DNA from 2 places in the Pseudoneobacillus rhizolycopersici genome. Region 1 is predicted to be linked to the other one. Evidence: a T-box and tRNA genes for the amino acid it is inferred to sense, from the RefSeq annotation. Region 1 holds a T-box; the other holds one or more tRNA genes.

Evidence for each region. The T-box of region 1 lies ahead of ACX9YW_RS01490 (tryptophan--tRNA ligase). A T-box ahead of a tRNA ligase gene usually reads a tRNA of that ligase, here a tRNA-Trp.
Region 2: it has a tRNA-Trp gene. The T-box ahead of ACX9YW_RS01490 (tryptophan--tRNA ligase) is inferred to sense a tRNA for this amino acid. The anticodon was not compared.

Annotation. Positions count from the first base shown of each region.
Region 1 is NZ_JBTOOE010000001.1:276,502-285,066, reverse strand. It holds gene ACX9YW_RS01515 (AAA family ATPase) at 1-738, shown strand, start outside; gene ACX9YW_RS01510 (DUF58 domain-containing protein) at 738-1,937, shown strand; gene ACX9YW_RS01505 (hypothetical protein) at 1,965-3,158, shown strand; gene ACX9YW_RS01500 (hypothetical protein) at 3,281-3,547, shown strand; gene ACX9YW_RS01495 (VOC family protein) at 3,557-3,943, opposite strand; T-box leader at 4,070-4,314, shown strand; gene ACX9YW_RS01490 (tryptophan--tRNA ligase) at 4,366-5,364, shown strand; gene ACX9YW_RS01485 (hypothetical protein) at 5,480-5,623, opposite strand; gene ACX9YW_RS01480 (zinc ribbon domain-containing protein) at 5,729-5,935, opposite strand; gene ACX9YW_RS01475 (GNAT family N-acetyltransferase) at 6,166-6,618, shown strand; gene ACX9YW_RS01470 (SLC45 family MFS transporter) at 6,716-7,906, shown strand; gene ACX9YW_RS01465 (aspartate/glutamate racemase family protein) at 8,174-8,565, shown strand, end outside.
Region 2 is NZ_JBTOOE010000015.1:8,683-17,247, reverse strand. It holds gene ACX9YW_RS15045 (amino acid ABC transporter permease) at 1-79, shown strand, start outside; gene ACX9YW_RS15040 (amino acid ABC transporter ATP-binding protein) at 72-794, shown strand; gene ACX9YW_RS15035 (STAS domain-containing protein) at 848-1,672, opposite strand; gene ACX9YW_RS15030 (hypothetical protein) at 1,844-1,984, shown strand; tRNA gene ACX9YW_RS15025 (tRNA-Asn) at 2,111-2,185, shown strand; tRNA gene ACX9YW_RS15020 (tRNA-Trp) at 2,210-2,283, shown strand; tRNA gene ACX9YW_RS15015 (tRNA-Gly) at 2,293-2,363, shown strand; gene ACX9YW_RS15010 (HAD family hydrolase) at 2,451-3,194, shown strand; gene pepF (oligoendopeptidase F) at 3,210-4,997, shown strand; gene desA (Delta(5) desaturase DesA) at 5,634-6,668, shown strand; gene ACX9YW_RS14995 (YqhV family protein) at 6,698-6,973, opposite strand; gene ACX9YW_RS14990 (LysE/ArgO family amino acid transporter) at 7,087-7,704, shown strand; gene nfsA (oxygen-insensitive NADPH nitroreductase) at 7,771-8,520, shown strand.

The DNA of each region.
Region 1 (8,565 bases):
TTATTGCCAAGTGATGTAACTGGGATTCAGTTTTTCCATCCAAAGGAGCAGGACTTCCAACTTCGAATCGGACCGGTTATGACAAATATTTTATTAGCGGATGAAATTAACCGTGCGACTCCAAGGACACAGGCGAGTTTACTTGAGGTTATGGAAGAGCGCCAAGTAACGATTGACGGGGAAACTATCGCGTTACCAAAGCCATTTATCGTTATTGCAACACAAAATCCGATTGAATCCCAACAAGGTACATTCCCGCTACCTGAAGCACAAATGGATCGTTTCTTTATGCAAATTCCGTTAAGCTATCCAACGATGGAAGAAGAAAAGAAAATCATGCAAACTTACCGTCACGGCTCACCATACAACAGTTTAAAAACAGTGTTTTCATTAGATGACATTGCTAGCTTAAAAGAGGAAGTCAAGAAGGTTACTATTTCTGAGGATGTCGAAAATTATATTCTTGAACTTGTCCACCTAACTCGTAATCATGACGAAGTTGAAATGGGTGTTAGTCCCCGTGGTACGTTAGCTTTAATGAGAGGGGCACAAGGAAGGGCGTTTTTACAGGATCGCCTATTTGTTACACCACAAGATGTGAAGGATGTAGCAGTGTATATGTTGGCTCACCGCTTAGTCCTTACATTGGATGCATCCCTTAAACGGACGAACAGTCAGGTTCTTGAGACGATTCTAAAGAGTGTCGAGGTTCCTGCTGAAACTGGGGCGTTGAACTAATGGTCTGGAGAAAAGACGTACACGGAGGAAATGCATTAGATCTCGTCACTGTAATTGGTGTCGTTCTATTGCTTGTAAGTTTCTATCAGGAAACTTATTGGTTAATCTTTTTAGGAAGTCTCTTAATTGTGATTTGTCAACTTAGTTTATATTATTTGAAGCATGTTGCTGACGATTTGGAACTAGAAAATGGTAGACAAACAATTCGACTTTCAGTGGGTGAGGAGACCACATTAAATCTACAACTTTCTCAGCTTAGTATTTTACCAATTTACAAGGGAATGTTAGAGGTAAAGTTAGAATCAATTGTCGAAGGTGTTGGAATTCCTTCTTTTCAATCAGAATCCAATGTTGTCTTTACCATTCCATTTCACTTAAGAAGTAAAGAGTCATTACAGATCCCACTTCATCTTAAGGCATTAAAACGTGGGGCGACTAGAATTAAATCCGTTCACCTAACCATTCAGAACTTTTTTGGTTATGGATTTGTAGAGTTGACGTATAATCCATTTATTCATAAGGAACTAATCATTCATCCAACACCGATTGCTGTACCGCAAACCGAAAAGTTATTTGCGACGATGGCCCAAGGAGATTTTTCCGCTCCAAGTAGTATTCACGAACATATTCTAGCACCAATCGGAACAAGGGATTATGTCTATTCTGATTCTTTTGCGAGAATTCACTGGAAGGCCAGTGCCAAGATGGGAACACTACAAACTAAAGTATTTGAAAAAACGGCCCATTATTCATGGACATTTATCGTCAATCTGCGAGAGCCGAATACACCGACCTATCATTTAGGAGTAGTTGAAAATTTAGAATCCATTGCGAGTAATATCGCTTATTTAGCTCAATTTGCTACTAAAAAAGGGATTGAATTTGAATTGTTTCTAAATTTGAGGATGGCAAGTGAGTCGGCTGTTTATCATCTCCCAAAAGGAAGTGGAACAAAACAGCTTGGTAAGGTACTTGACCTTCTAGCACGAATTACGGAGAGAGGTAATACGGTACCACTAAGACGTATGTTTCAATATGTGGATAAGCAACAGCAGCATTCCCCAGTAGTCATTTATAGTGGCCCGTATGATGACGAAGGTGTGTCTTATTTTTCTAAGGTTCAGAAGATGGGGCAAAAGGTGTATATCCTTCAAGATGATAACGAATATCCAGCGGTCGTCCCGTTTGGACGTTCTTGAATTGTCGGAAATTAGGTGATTATTAAAATGATACAACGACTTCAACCAGCCTATTTTTTCATGTTAGAATGCGTTTATTTATATTTTTTGGTCTGTATTTTTTATACAAGAGCAGGCACGATTCCGCCAATTCTACCTATTATAGCAATAATGATAGGTGGAAATTTGCTTCTGTATTTTGCGTTAAAACAAAAGATTGTCGGCAATACGATTCCTTTTGTTGGTGCTGTTTTGTTAAGCGCTGCTGCTTATTTCCTTGGATTTAGCATTATGTCCGTTCTTATAAGTGTGATATTTTTATATTTTCGGATGGGGGCTTTTATTAAGGACTCTAGTTTATGGAGAGAAGAGCGAGCCAATTTTGCCATAATCTTTTATTCTAGTAGTGTAGCGATCTTTTTTATTGGATGGATGTTCAGATATCCTCACATGGATTTCTTTTTCGCTTTAGTCATTGTCTTTACAATTCTATTTAGTATCGGTAGATTTCTCCAACAAATGGGGGAAAACAATGGTGCTAAGGATGCGTCTGGTTTAGCAAGTGTTCTAGGGATTTCTGCTGTACTTACAGTAATATTGGCTTTCTGCATCCCATTTGTGAAGTGGGCTTTTTATAAAATATTTGCAGGAATTGCGATAATCGCGATGATGATTGGAAGTCCATTCTTCTATTTAGTTGAGGGAATTGTGCTACGGCTAAGACCAAAAGCACCACCAGAAGATGATGAATTTGAGCAGGTTGAGCTTCCGGATAAAGAAGATACCTTTGACAGTATTAATCCGGTTGATTCCATACCACCTTGGGTCTGGGTTGCCTTAATAGCAGTGGTTCTCTTAGTGGCTTGGTTAATTGTTCGTAAGAAATCAAAAATTGTTGATGAGAAACCTGATGAGAATGCGATTCCGTTGCAGCATATTCCAATTTTATCAAAAACCCGGAAAAGAAGGAGTTTATTTGCAGAACCTACACCACAAGAGTATTTGCGCCGTTTAATCTATCAACTTGACCATTTCGCCAGTAAGTATCACCTAGGCAGATATCAGCATGAAACGATTCAAGAATGGTTCGCCCGAGTAGGGTTTCCTGAAAATAAAGCCCTGTTCAATGCTTATGAGAGTGTTCGTTATGGCAATGTAGTAATTGCTAAAAATGATGCCAGCCAATTTGAAACAATAGTCCAGAACATAAAGCGAGAAATAAAGGAAAAAAATAAAAGGTAGTGTATTTTTAACGGAGAGGAGGACCTCTCTGTTTTATTTTTATTTTCCATCGTAACACCTTCTATAATATTTCGTCTAATGATATAAGACAGCATGATATTCTTTCGAGGGGATGAAATGATATGTATTTCTTTTTTGTTTTTTTAATTGGTTTATGCGCCACCTTTCTTTTTATAAAACTGAAGTCGGAATGGGCAAAATGGGTTCCAGCAATCGTATTTTTTTTAGCGATGATTATGATAGGAATCAAAATCTTGTTATTTCCGGCACCTGAGATGGCGGTTCTAGGTGAAATCGTCTATGGGATGATTTTAGGAGCGATGACGATTGGTGCCACCATTGGCGGAACCATAATACACTTTTTGAAAAAGAGAAAAAGCGGCCGATAAGCCGCTTTTTTAAATTGGTGCAACTAGTTCAACTTTTATTCGGTCTGGATCCTCAAAAAAGACTGCGTAGTAATCGGGGCCTCCTGCAAAAGGATGTTTATCTTGATAGAGAACTCGAACATCCTTATCAATAAGCTTTTTAGTTAGCTCATCAACTTGTTCCCGTGTTTTTGCATGAAATGCGAGATGATTAAGTCCAACCCGACAACGATGATAGGGAATGTCTAGAAACCGTTCTTCAGCTTGGACAAACACTAGATACGTTTTTTCATATTTCCAGCTGCGACCTTTATCCCATTTTTGGTAAAGTTCGTATCCTAATTCCGTTAATAACCAATCCCAAAAAAGAACAGACTTCTCTAAATTTGAAACATATATTTCAACGTGATGAAGCATAACCGCCACCTCCTCTACCCATATATTAACAAAAAACAAGCTTCAACTAAATGGAGGGGCATAGATAAATTTGTTGAATTTATCTATTGACGATTGAATATCCATATTTTACTATTGAAGATATATAAATTTGCAATGATGAAGAAGAGTAGGCGGTTTGGAACATTTCAGAGAGCTGGTGGTTGGTGAGAATCAGCATGGGGAAATCGTTGAATGGGCTTCGGAGCTTCTAGACTGAACACAAAAAGTAGGTTTAGCGGAATGTCTCACCGTTAAAAGGGGCGATGTATCGAGGCGTTAGCCTCCGTACAAAAAGTGCGTTTACATATGTAAACGAATAAAGGTGGCACCACGGGTTACTCGTCCTTTTTGTTAGGGATGAGTAGCCCTTTTTGTGTTTGCATAACAAGGAGGGATCTTTAATGGAAAAAATTATTTTAACAGGAATCAAGCCGACAGGACAGATTCACTTGGGGAACTACATTGGAGCGATTAAACCTGCACTGGAACTAGCAAAGGTACCAGATTACCAATCCGTTTACTTTGTGGCTGATTTTCATGGATTAACAAAAATTCATAATGCAGCAGAATTTAGGGAACTTTCCTATGGAATTGCGGCAACTTGGTTAGCACTTGGCCTTGATCCTTCTAAGGTGATTTTTTATCGGCAATCTGACATACCTGAGATTTTTGAATTAAATTGGATCCTGGCATGTTTTTCATCGAAGGGACTAATGAATCGAGCCCATGCCTATAAGGCTTTGATTGACACGAATCGTGAAATGAATCGCGATTTGGATTTTGGAGTGAATATGGGAATTTTCACTTACCCGATTTTAATGGCAGCGGACATTTTAATGTTTAAATCGGATCTAGTACCAGTTGGTAAAGACCAAATTCAGCATGTTGAAATTGCAAGGGATATTGCGGAAAGCTTTAATCATCATTATGGAGAAACCTTTAAACTGCCTAATTTTCAGGTTCAAGAAGAAACAGCTGTATTACCTGGGTTGGATGGTAGGAAAATGAGTAAGAGTTATAAGAATACGATTCCTTTATTCGAAGAGCCAGGTAATTTGCAAAAGTTAATCAATAAAATTAAAACCGATTCCTTACCACCAGAAGCACCAAAAGACCCTGATTCCTCGACTTTGTTTACTTTGTATAAGGAGTTTGCTACTCCGCTGGAGGTTGAAGGTATGAGGCGGCAGTATATGAGTGGAATTGGTTGGGGAGAGGTTAAGAAGGAATTGTTTGTTGTCATAGATCGTTTTATTGAGGAACCTCGTCAAAAATATATGGAGTTAATAGCTTCTCCAGAACAATTGGATAAGACTTTATTAGATGGTGCTGAAAAGGCAAGGGAAATGACCGTTCCGTTTTTAAGGGAGATAAAGCGAAAGATTGGGTTTCATGTGTAGATCATAAGCATAAAAAACCTGATATTCAATCTAAAAGGGATTTTAAAATGATTTCGAAAGGTGGCTTTAAAGTCATTCCAGAATAAAGATGGCTGCTATTATGGCAGCCATCTTACTATTGCTTTTCGGTTGATGTTTTTATCGAGACATGTTTTGGCGGTTTTGGGTAGTCTACCTTACCTGAATCATCAGGACCGGTTAGGTTGTTTCGTTGATCTAATACGTTTCCAGTGTATTTAATTGGATTATTTTCGGTCATTCATATCACCCCCATTAATAAGGTGGGGTAAAAATGAAGGTTTAATGCATCAATATTAATAATGAATACTAAAATGCGTTCTCATTCCTGGAGAACAGATTAAGATTAGCCTCCAAAAAACAGGTCAATTATGTTGGAAGCTGTTGATGTTTTTTTATTATAAAATTCGGAGTACCCGCAGTTCTTACAAAATACGACAATAAATGTATTGTGTTGGATATCGAACATTTTGGACAAACCTGTTCCTGTCATAGCAACTTCCTTTGTTCCTGTATCTTGATGACCACACTTTATACAACCCTTATTGCTCATGGTATCACTCCTATAAATGGATTCGCTATTATCTACGTTTATCATTTTAGAAAGTTTCACATTATTTAATATGTTTTAGCAAGAACATGTTAATGGACTAAGTGAGTTGGTAAAAATTGAAACTTTTCATAGGTTGTATTCGTCATATTATAGATTTGGGTTCTCCAATTAAACAATGTGGCGAGGTATTGAATATAAAAAAATGACAGCACTATTTGGAGAGATTTAATATGGAAATCAGAAAACTAAGTAAACATGAATATCCCCCAATGAATTTATTGTTGTTAGCAGATCCCTCTCGAAATCATATTGAGGACTATATTAGAAGAGGAGATTGTTATGTTGCCAAATTACATAATGAGGTAATTGGTGTATTTGTTTTGTTGCCAACAAAACCTTTAACTGTTGATTTGGTTAATGTAGCGGTATCTGAAAGTCATCAAGGTTTTGGCGTTGGCAAGCAATTAGTATTAAAAGCTATACAAATAGCGAAGGATTTAGGTTACAAAACGATAGAACTAGGTACGGGAAATTCGAGTATTGGCCAATTAGCGCTTTATCAAAAATGTGGATTTCGGATTGTTGGGGTCGATTTGGACTTTTTTATCCGTAATTACCAAGAGGAAATCATTGAAAATGAGATTCCCTGTAGAGATATGATTCGATTGATGCTGGATTTGTAAAGGAAAAGGTTTTTAAATTCAATTAGAACAGGCAAAAAGAACTGATTGTTGGCATAAAATAGTAGCGCTTCTTTTTTTACATCTAAAGGAGGTTGTGATGAAAAAAACTTGGCTACTAGGATTTGGTTTCTTCAGTATTAGTATCGGTTGGGCCTTGTATAACGGATTTGTGCCTTTTTTTCTTAATGATTATCTCCAAAGCACTGCCTTAATTGGATTTTTAATGACGATTGACAACTATTTTGCCTTATTTCTTCAGCCGTACATCGGAAATCGCAGTGATCGAACCAATACTAGATTTGGACGTAGAATGCCTTATTTGATTGTTGGAATTCCACTTGCTGCTTTATTTTTTGCACTAATTCCTTTTCATACAAGTCTAATAACCTTAATTATTTTCATGATGTGTATGAACCTTTCGATGGCAATTTTTCGTTCTCCCACCATTGCGTTAATGCCCGATATCACACCTGAACCTAAGCGAACAAAAGCAAACGGTGTCATTAATTTTATGGGTGGCTGTGGTGGGATTTTAGCGTTTAGTATTGGCTCTTACTTATTTTATGTAAAGGAAGCCTTACCTTTTTTAGTGGTTTCTGCAACTTTTCTTGTAGCATTATTGGTTATTTATAAAAATATTAATGAACGTCGCGATACTATTCCTCAATCGGTTCCTGAAAATCCGGTTTACAATTATAAACAGGAACTAAATTCCCCAACTATTTTCCTATTAGCTGCAATCTTTTTTTGGTTTGTCGCTATCCAAGGTATGGAGGCACTTTTTACTTTGTATGGCGTAAATGAGTTAGGTCTGTCGAGAAGTGCATCGGCCTTTTCATTAGCATTTTTTTCACTTAGCTTTGTTCTGTTTGCTATTCCTAGTGGTTTATTAGGGGCAAGATTCGGTGAGAAGAAAATCATTATTATTGGAATTATTGGTCTTGTGTTTGTTTTTATTGGTTTATATTGGGTCGAATCAGTAGTTACATTAAGGCTATTTCTTTTGATTGGAGGAATGTTTTGGGCGGGAATCAATATAAATGCCTATCCATTTATTATCGCTACCGGAAGCGAACATAGCTTTGGGACACGAACAGGACTGTATTATTTGGTGTCTTCTTTGTCGGCTATTTCCTCGCCACCAGTACTTGGACTTTTCATTGATTTTTGGGGATTTGGCGCTTTATTTTTTGCAGCGGCCATAAGTATGGTCTTTGCCTTGTTATGCATGATGAAGGTTCAACCAGTGGGGAATCGTCAATTTAATACAATGAATTTAAAAAGTTAATAAAGAGACAAGTGCATATATTCCTTGTCTCTGTTTGCTTTTTTCGGTTGTACAAGCATTACTGATTCTCTATCCAAGAAAATATAGAGTGAATAAAAGGATTTAAAGTAAAAATGTCCAATAACATTACTATCAAAGAGGTAAGATGAGCAATTTATTTAAGCTAATGATACAAATTCAAGCTGAAACGATCACTTATATTTGGAAATTTTAAGGAGAAATTCATTTTACGTTATGTTTTATCTAAGGTAGATGAGGAGGAGTTTTATGAAAACGATAGGTTTAATTGGTGGAATGAGTTGGGAATCTTCAGCACTGTATTATCGAATAATTAATGAGGAAGTAAAAAAGAGATTAGGTGGTTTGCATTCAGCGAAATGTCTACTCTATAGTGTGGACTTTGATGAAATCGAGCGTTATCAGGCTAATGGTGAATGGGAGCGGGCTGGTAATCGGTTAGCTGAGGTTGCTTTGTCATTAGAAAGGGCAGGGGCCGACTTTATTATTATTTGTACGAATACGATGCATAAGGTTGTTGGTGATATCGAGGAAAAAATCAACATACCTGTTTTACATATTGCAGATGCGACAGCTAATAGAATCAAAAAATTAACGATCAAAAAGGTGGGACTTCTTGGTACTAGATATACGATGGAAGA
Region 2 (8,565 bases), on a different contig from region 1:
CTTTATCTATTGGGCGATGGTCATGGTTCTTACCTTAATCGGTAAGGGTGTCGAAAGGAGATTGAAATACAGTGATTAAAGTAGAAAATCTCTCCAAGCAATTCGGAAACAATGAGGTATTGAAAAATATTTCAACGGCCATACCGGCTGGTGAAGTGGTCGCGATTATTGGCCCTTCAGGTTCTGGAAAATCGACCTTTTTACGTTGCCTCAATTTACTTGAGGAGCCAACAAAAGGGAAGGTCTGGATTGATGGCCAAGATATTACTGACCGTAAAACAAATATTATGAATGTCCGCCAACAGATCGGAATGGTGTTTCAACATTTTCACCTTTTTCCTCATAAGACAGTATTAGAGAACTTAACTTATGCTCCGATGAAGGTAAAAGGGGAATCGCGCGAGGTAGCGGAAAAGAAAGCCCGCGACTTACTTGCAAAGGTCGGCTTATCTGAGAAAGAGGCAGCCTATCCAAATAGTCTATCCGGAGGACAAAAACAACGTGTGGCAATTGCCCGTGCTTTAGCAATGGAACCGAATTTGATGTTGTTTGATGAACCAACATCCGCGCTTGACCCGGAAATGGTTAAAGAAGTCCTCAACGTTATGAAGGACCTTGCCGGATCTGGGATAACGATGGCAATCGTAACCCATGAAATGGGATTTGCTCGTGAAGTAGCTGATCGCATCATGTTCCTTGAAGGTGGCGTGCTATTAGAAGAAGGCTCTCCGGAAGAGTTCTTTACTAATCCGAAAACAACACGTGCAAAGGACTTTCTTGATAAGGTTCTATAACTCATTAAAAAAGACAGTCGAAGAATTTTTCTTGGCTGTCTTTTTTTAAAGAGCTATAAAATTAAATACTCCTTTAAAGCTTGCTGCAGCGTGCCAAGCGTTTTGGCATTTTTATCAAACTTTACACCCATATGGATCATTTTTCGAACCACTTCTGCTCGTAGTCCGGTAATCACCGAGGTACAACCCATTAACGCCGTCCCTTGAATGATTTTCATGATGTGTTCAATGACGTCATTTTCCATCTCAGCAATTCCAGAAAGGTCCATAATCAGCGTTTGAATGCGTAATTTACCAATCTCGGTCAAAACTTTTTCCTCAAGAATATTGGAGCGATAAATATCGACCGAGCCGATTAGCGGTAGGATACAAATACTTTTGTTAATTGGAATAATGGGAACAGACAAATTTTCAACCATTTTTCGTTGCGCTGCAATTAAGGAATCCTTGTAGGTTGAATAATTAATGAAAAAGGTATTTAAAAACTCGTCGATATGATTGTTTATCTTCTTTTCCATAACGAAAAAATCCTCAATTGAAAATCGGTGGAATCGTTCGTTATACTTATGAACAAAGGACCACAGTGTTCTTCGAATCGCTTGAATCCATTCCAATTTAAACGATAGAGGAATGGACTGTGTCGCCCAGGCAATTCCTTCTTGTTTGGCGAATAACAGCAATTCTTTCTCCTTGCCATCAATAATATATATAACGAGATTATGAGCGTTATTGACTAGGTCAATTTTGCCTACCTTGAGAATTTCATTTATCTTATCTTTTACGTTTACCGCTTCTTTTAATAATGACTGTTCGAAGCTTTGTTTATTTTCTTGAACAAATTCTTTAATTTGGGTAAACTCCTTCGTCATAATCCCCATATTAAAATTTTCCCCCTTATTCACTCAACATGCGCGAAGAATATTTACCCACTTTTCTAAATTAATAAACCTGAAATATTATTTATTGTAAAATTATATTCCATTGAATTCCATCGTAATTTCATGAAAGTTGCACATTCTATTAACAAGCTTTCTAAGGGGGAATTGTATATGGATGAACAATGTTTCTATTGTAACGATACCATTGAAGATGGATATTACTTTGGAAGTTTTGTCCATCAAAATGATCTTTTAGAAAAGCCGTTATGCAAAAATTGTTACCAAGACTGGCTTGAAGGGATAAAAGAGTAACCCTTCACCCATGGAATTGCCTAGTGAATGACTAGGCAATTTTAATTTTTTTAAAAAAAGATAAAAATTTTTATTGAAAAATGGGCAAAATATATATTAATATAATTAATATCTTCATATTATTGTTCCGCAGTAGCTCAGTGGTAGAGCATTCGGCTGTTAACCGAACGGTCGTAGGTTCGAGTCCTACCTGCGGAGCCATTTTTTTGTCATGTTTTTCCTAATAGGGGCATAGTTTAAAGGTAGAACTAAGGTCTCCAAAACCTTCAGTGTGGGTTCGATTCCTACTGCCCCTGCCAATTGAATATGCGGGTGTAGTTTAGTGGTAAAACCTCAGCCTTCCAAGCTGATGTTGTGGGTTCGATTCCCATCACCCGCTTAACCGCATATAACCAACGCAGTGTTCATTTCTTTCAAGGAAATGGGTACTGCGTTTTTTATTTAAGCAAATTAATGGGAGATGGCCATGAAAAGGTTTAAAATTAAGACAGATCATGTCAGTTTAGGAAATGAGGTAAGGAGAGAAATGCCAATCAAAGCCATCTTTTTAGATTTTTACGGAACAGTTGTACATGAAAATGAGGAATCATTGCTGGAAATTTGTCATAGAATCAAACAAAATTCTGATACCAAAGCATCTGTAGGTGAAATCGGCTATTATTGGACGAAGGAATTTAATCAATTGCTTACATTTAGCCAAGGTGAAAACTTTTTATCACAAAGGCAAGTCAGTACCGATTCCTTAAAAAATACATTGGAGAAGTTTAATTCGAAGGCAAACGAAGAAGAATTACTTCAATTAATGTTTCACCATTGGAAAAGCCCAACCATTTTTACCGATGCAGTAGCGTTTTTTGAAAATAATCATTTGCCTGTTTATATACTTTCCAATGTAGACCACTTAGATATAACCGAAGCGATTAATCTCTTGCATTTAAAAGTAGATGGCGTCATCACAAGTGAACATGTCAAAGTCTATAAACCTCATCAAGATATGTATCACTATGCCCTTGAGATGAGTGGTTTATCAGCTGATGAAGTTCTCCATGTTGGCGACTCTTTAACAAGCGACGTCTTTGGAGCCAACCGAGTTGGTATCAAGAGTGTTTGGCTCAACCGGAGCCGTAAACCATTGTCTGGTGATACGCAACCAGATTTTATCGTCGAACATCTAAATGAAATTTTGATGTTGCCCGTTTTAATAAACTAAAAAGGAGGAATCCACATGACAACATACACTTCTAGAGTTGAGGTCCCAATCACGGAAAAATGGAACCTAGAGGATTTATATTCTGATGTGCACAAGTGGGAAGCGGATTTACAAAAAGTTGAGGAAATGGCTAAAAAACTGAAAGAATTCGACGGAGCCATTCAAGATGGAAAGAGCCTTTTTCAATTCTTAAAACTACAGGAGGAATTATCCTATACTTTTAACCATGTGTTTGCTTATTGCATGCTTAAGGTGGATGAGGACACCCGAGACACAACCTCTCAGTCATTGCTTGACCGGGCGAGAGCTCTCAGTGTCAAGGTAAGTGCGGCAACCTCTTTCTTTATGCCATTTTTATTAAGCTTAGAGGAGGAGACACTTAAAGGCTACATAGCTGCGGATAAAGGCCTTGATTACTTTGCCGATGATCTTTGGGAATCGTTCCGTTATAAAGTGCATGTTCTGAGTAAAGAGCAAGAAGAGATTCTTTCCCAGCTAGGAGAGGCACTTGCAGTTCCTAGCAATACTTACGGGATGATTAACAATGCAGATATTCAATTTGGCGAGGTAACAAATGAAGACGGTGAAAAAATCGAACTCACCAGAGGGCTGTATTCAAAATTAATCGAGGACGAAGATCGCGAAAAGCGCCGTGAAGCCTACAAAGCATACTACAAACCATATCTTGCAGCTAAAAATACCATTGCTTCGACTCTTGCTGGGGCAATTAAGAATAATGTCACCATTGCTAAAATTCGCCATTATCCTTCTGCTTTAGAGAAGGCACTCTTTGGTGATAAGGTTCCAAAAGAAGTCTATGAAAACCTAATCACTGCAACGAAAGCTAATATTGCCCCAATGCATCGTTATTCGCAAATTCGCAAGGAAAAGTTGGGACTTGATGAATTAAGACAATATGATCTAAGTACCCCACTCGTCAAAGGAGTCAAAAGAGTCATCTCGTACGACGATGCTTATGAAACGATGCGAAAAGCACTCGCCCCGTTAGGTGAAAATTACCTTGCCATTTTAAAGGAGTTTAAGGAAAATCGCTATATCGATGTTCGTGAAACTCCTGGAAAACGCTCTGGGGCCTATAATCTAGGTGTATATGGGGTGCATCCGTACATTTTATTGAATCATCAGGATGACTTAGATAGTTTATTTACGTTAGCACATGAATGTGGTCACGGGGTCCACAGCAAACTGAGTGCGATGCATCAACCACAAATCACTGCACGATACACGATTTTCGTGGCCGAAGTCGCTTCTACAGTTAACGAAGTTTTACTTATTAATTATTTATTAAAAACAGAAACTAACACAGACATTCGCAAATCTTTATTAAACCATTTTATCGATCAGTTTAAAGGAACCTTCTTTACGCAAGTCATGTTTGCTGAGTTTGAAAAGAGAACTCATGAAATGGCTGAACAAGGTTTACCTTTAAATGTGGATGCATTTAATAAAACATACGAGGCATTATTCCGTGAGTACAACGGCGATGAAGTTGTTTTTGATGAAGAAGTGAAATTCGGCTGGTCAAGAATTCCTCACTTCTATCGTCCGTTCTACGTATATAAATATGCAACTGGCTTTGCCTCAGCGATTCACTTAGCTACGAAAATTTTCGAAGGCGATCAAGAAACGTTGAAAAACTACTTAGAGTTCTTAAAAAGCGGCAGCTCAGACTATCCGCTTGAATTATTGAAGAAAACGGGTGTTGATTTGACCACACCTGAGCCCATTGAAAATGCTCTAAAGCGTTTTGCGGAGCTGGTAGAGGATTTTTCAAAGTTATAAGAATAACATCCTGGGAGAAAGTTCTTTTCCCGGGATTTTTTTGTTGATTTAGTTTTATTCATCGTTATTTGGTTGCCAAGCGAGGTCCTTGTCGACCGATTTTTGGGAAAAGCAGATTAAGCGGTCGCCAAGAGAGGTTCTTGACGCCCGATTTTTGGGAAGAGCAAAGAAAGTGGACGCCAAGAGAGGTTCTTGACGCCCGATTTTTGGGAAGAGCAAAGAAAGTGGTAGCCAAGAGAGGTTCTTGACGCCCGATTTTAGGGAAGAGTATGGAAAGTGGTCGCCAAGAGGAGTTCTTGACGCCCGATTTTCGGGAAGAGCACGGAAAGAGGTAGCCAAGAGAGGTTCTTGACGCCCGATTTTCGGGAAGAGCAAAGAAAGTGGTAGCCAAGAGAGGTTTTTGACGCCCGATTTTCGGGAAGAGCAAAGAAAGTGGTCCACCAGGTTTTGCTTATTGCTAAATTTTCACAAAAAAATAATCGAAAAAAATTTGATGAAATTTTTTAGATAAAACGGGGATTCTAACCAATAACATGACATTTATCATACCCTGGTCATGACACTTGCTACTACAAAGGGAAAAACCCTTCCTCTATACTTAAATTAACAAGTTAAAGAAAGGGGAATATATCAAAAATGACCCTAGAACAAACGAAGAAAAACTTAAAAAAACAAGTTACCCCTTATGAAAAATCAACAGTTAAAGAAAGTACAATTCAATTATTGAACACGTTGGTTCCATTTTTGGGACTATGGGTTCTTGCTCATCTAAGTCTCTCTGTATCCTATTGGTTGGCATTAGTACCAATCATTTTGGCAGCGGGCTTTTTGGTGCGAATCTTCATTATTTTTCACGATTGCACTCACCATTCCTTTTTTAAAAGCCGCAAGGCAAATCGAATTGTTGGAACGATTACAGGGGTAATTACGTTGTTCCCATTTGATCAATGGGGGCACGACCATGCAGTTCATCATGCGACAAGTGGAAATCTCGACAAACGTGGAGTCGGCGATATTTGGACGATGACAGTAGATGAATATGTAGCCGCTTCCTGGAAAATGCGTTTAGCCTATCGCTTATATCGCAATCCGTTTGTGATGTTTGGATTAGGCCCGATTTATCAATTCTTAATAATGAACAGATTTAACCGCAAGGCAGCCAAAAAGAAGGAACGGATGAATCTGTATTTAACAAATGTATTAATTGTAGTGTTATATGCAGCAGTCATTTCCGTCATCGGTTGGCAGTCTTTTCTAATCGTTCAAGGATCAATCTTTATGATATCGGGTTCGGCAGGCATTTGGTTATTTTATGTCCAACATAACTTTGAGGATTCCTATTTTGAACCGGATAAAGATTGGGAGTACGTATTGGCCGCAGTTGAAGGAAGTTCGTTTTATAAGCTCCCTAAAATTATGCAATGGCTAACTGGTAACATTGGCTTCCACCATGTCCACCATTTAAGCCCAAGGGTACCAAACTATCGTTTAGAGGAAGCACATAATAATACGGAACCTTTAAAAAACGTACCGACCGTTACACTGGCAACAAGCCTTCAGTCTCTTAAATTCCGCTTATGGGATGAGAAAAGGAAAAATTTTGTCAGCTTCAAAGAAATCAAGCATTTGTTGAATAAGAACAGCGCACTCCAAGTAGAAACGGAACGTTAAAAAAAACTCCCCAGGCTGGGGAGTTTTTTTTATTGGCTTTTTATTCCATATAGGATGCAGGCTACTCCACCAAATATCCAAAGCATTTTCACTAATGAAACCTTTTCAGCCATTCCGAAAAGGCCAATCGTAGTAGTCGCAATAAGGACGAGCGGACCAACAAAAGCAAGAGAAGTATTTAAGATAAGCGCTTTTTCAATCGTGCTCGATTTTAAAATAAAAAATGCCATAATCACCTCAATGCTGCCAGAAAGAATGCGCAATAATGCCATCCCAACAATCGCCTTTTCTAAGAAAATAAACATGCCGTCCCTCCTCGAAAATTTCCTAGTAAATATATATATGCTTAATCCTAAGCAAGAAGGACAAACATTGATAAATTCGTAAGCTATAATAAATGAAAAAGGAGGTTAACAGCTTGTTAGGTGCACTATTACACGGTCTTGTTTTAGCTTTTGGATTAATTCTCCCTCTTGGGGCTCAAAATGTGTTTGTTTTTAATCAAGGAGCATCGCAATCAAGGTTTATTAGGGTACTGCCTGTTGTTGTAACAGCATCCCTCTGCGACACAATGCTCATTTTATTAGCGGTTGTTGGGGTTTCCGTGATTGTCTTTACGATTCCATTATTACAAACACTTCTTTTTTCGATTGGATTTTGCTTTTTGTTGTATATGGGCTGGTCTATTTGGAAAAGTACAGCGGTAGGGGCTAACAATCGGAACGAGGCAATGCCACCCAAAAAACAAATGATGTTTGCTCTATCGGTTTCACTATTAAATCCTCATGCCATCCTCGATACAATCGGTGTAATCGGCACAAGCTCACTTAGCTACACAGGTTCTGAAAAAGTGGCATTTACCGCGGCTTGCATCGGGATTTCTTGGCTTTGGTTTTTCGGGCTTGCCGTCACCGGAAGGTCAGTCGGTCAATTTGATTCTAGTGGGAAAGTGATCTCATTAATTAATAAAATTTCGGCCATTTTGATTTGGGGAGTGGCGTTATTTATCGGCATTCAGCTTATCAAACTTTTTTAGGCAATTTGTTTTTTTAGAATGAAAGTAATACATTATGATTAGAAATATAGAGGAGAGTAAGCAAACATGAATCCAGTCATTGAAACGATATTAAATCACCGCTCTATCCGAAGATTCGAGGAGCGTTCATTGTCACAAGAACAAATTGAAATCATTGTTGCCTCCGCACAAGCTGCATCAACCTCGAGCTTTATTCAAGCCTATTCCATCATTGGGGTAAAAGATGTGGAAAAGAAGAGGCAACTTGCCGAATTAGCTGGAAATCAAGCTTATGTGGAATCGAATGGACACTTGTTTATTTTTTGCGCAGATCTCCATAGACATGAGGTTATTGCAGAAATCGAGCAGCAAGATCTCTCGGTTTCCCTTCAAAGTACGGAAAAATTTATGGTTAGTCTCATCGATGCATCTCTGGCTGCCCAAAATGCCGTCATCGCTGCGGAATCAATGGGATTAGGGGCTTGTTATATAGGAGGAATCCGCAATAACCTACCGGAGGTTTGCGACATATTAAAAGTGCCAAACCGCGTTATTCCTCTTTTTGCAGTAGTTGTTGGATATCCAGCACAACATCCGGACAAAAAGCCAAGACTTCCGTTGCAACATATTTATCATGAGGATACTTATCAACAGGATTCCACATACTATAAACAGCAGCTTGAGGAATACAATCGAGTTATTTCAGCATATTATAATGATCGCACCGGAGGAAAAAGAACAGACACATGGACGAAACAAATGGCTAAAATGCTCGTCCAGCCCAAAAGGATGTATATGAAGGAATTCATTGAGAAGAAAGGGTTTGACCTCAAATAGTGTCAATAAAGTGCCAAGCAAACTTTCTTTCGGCTTGGTACTTTA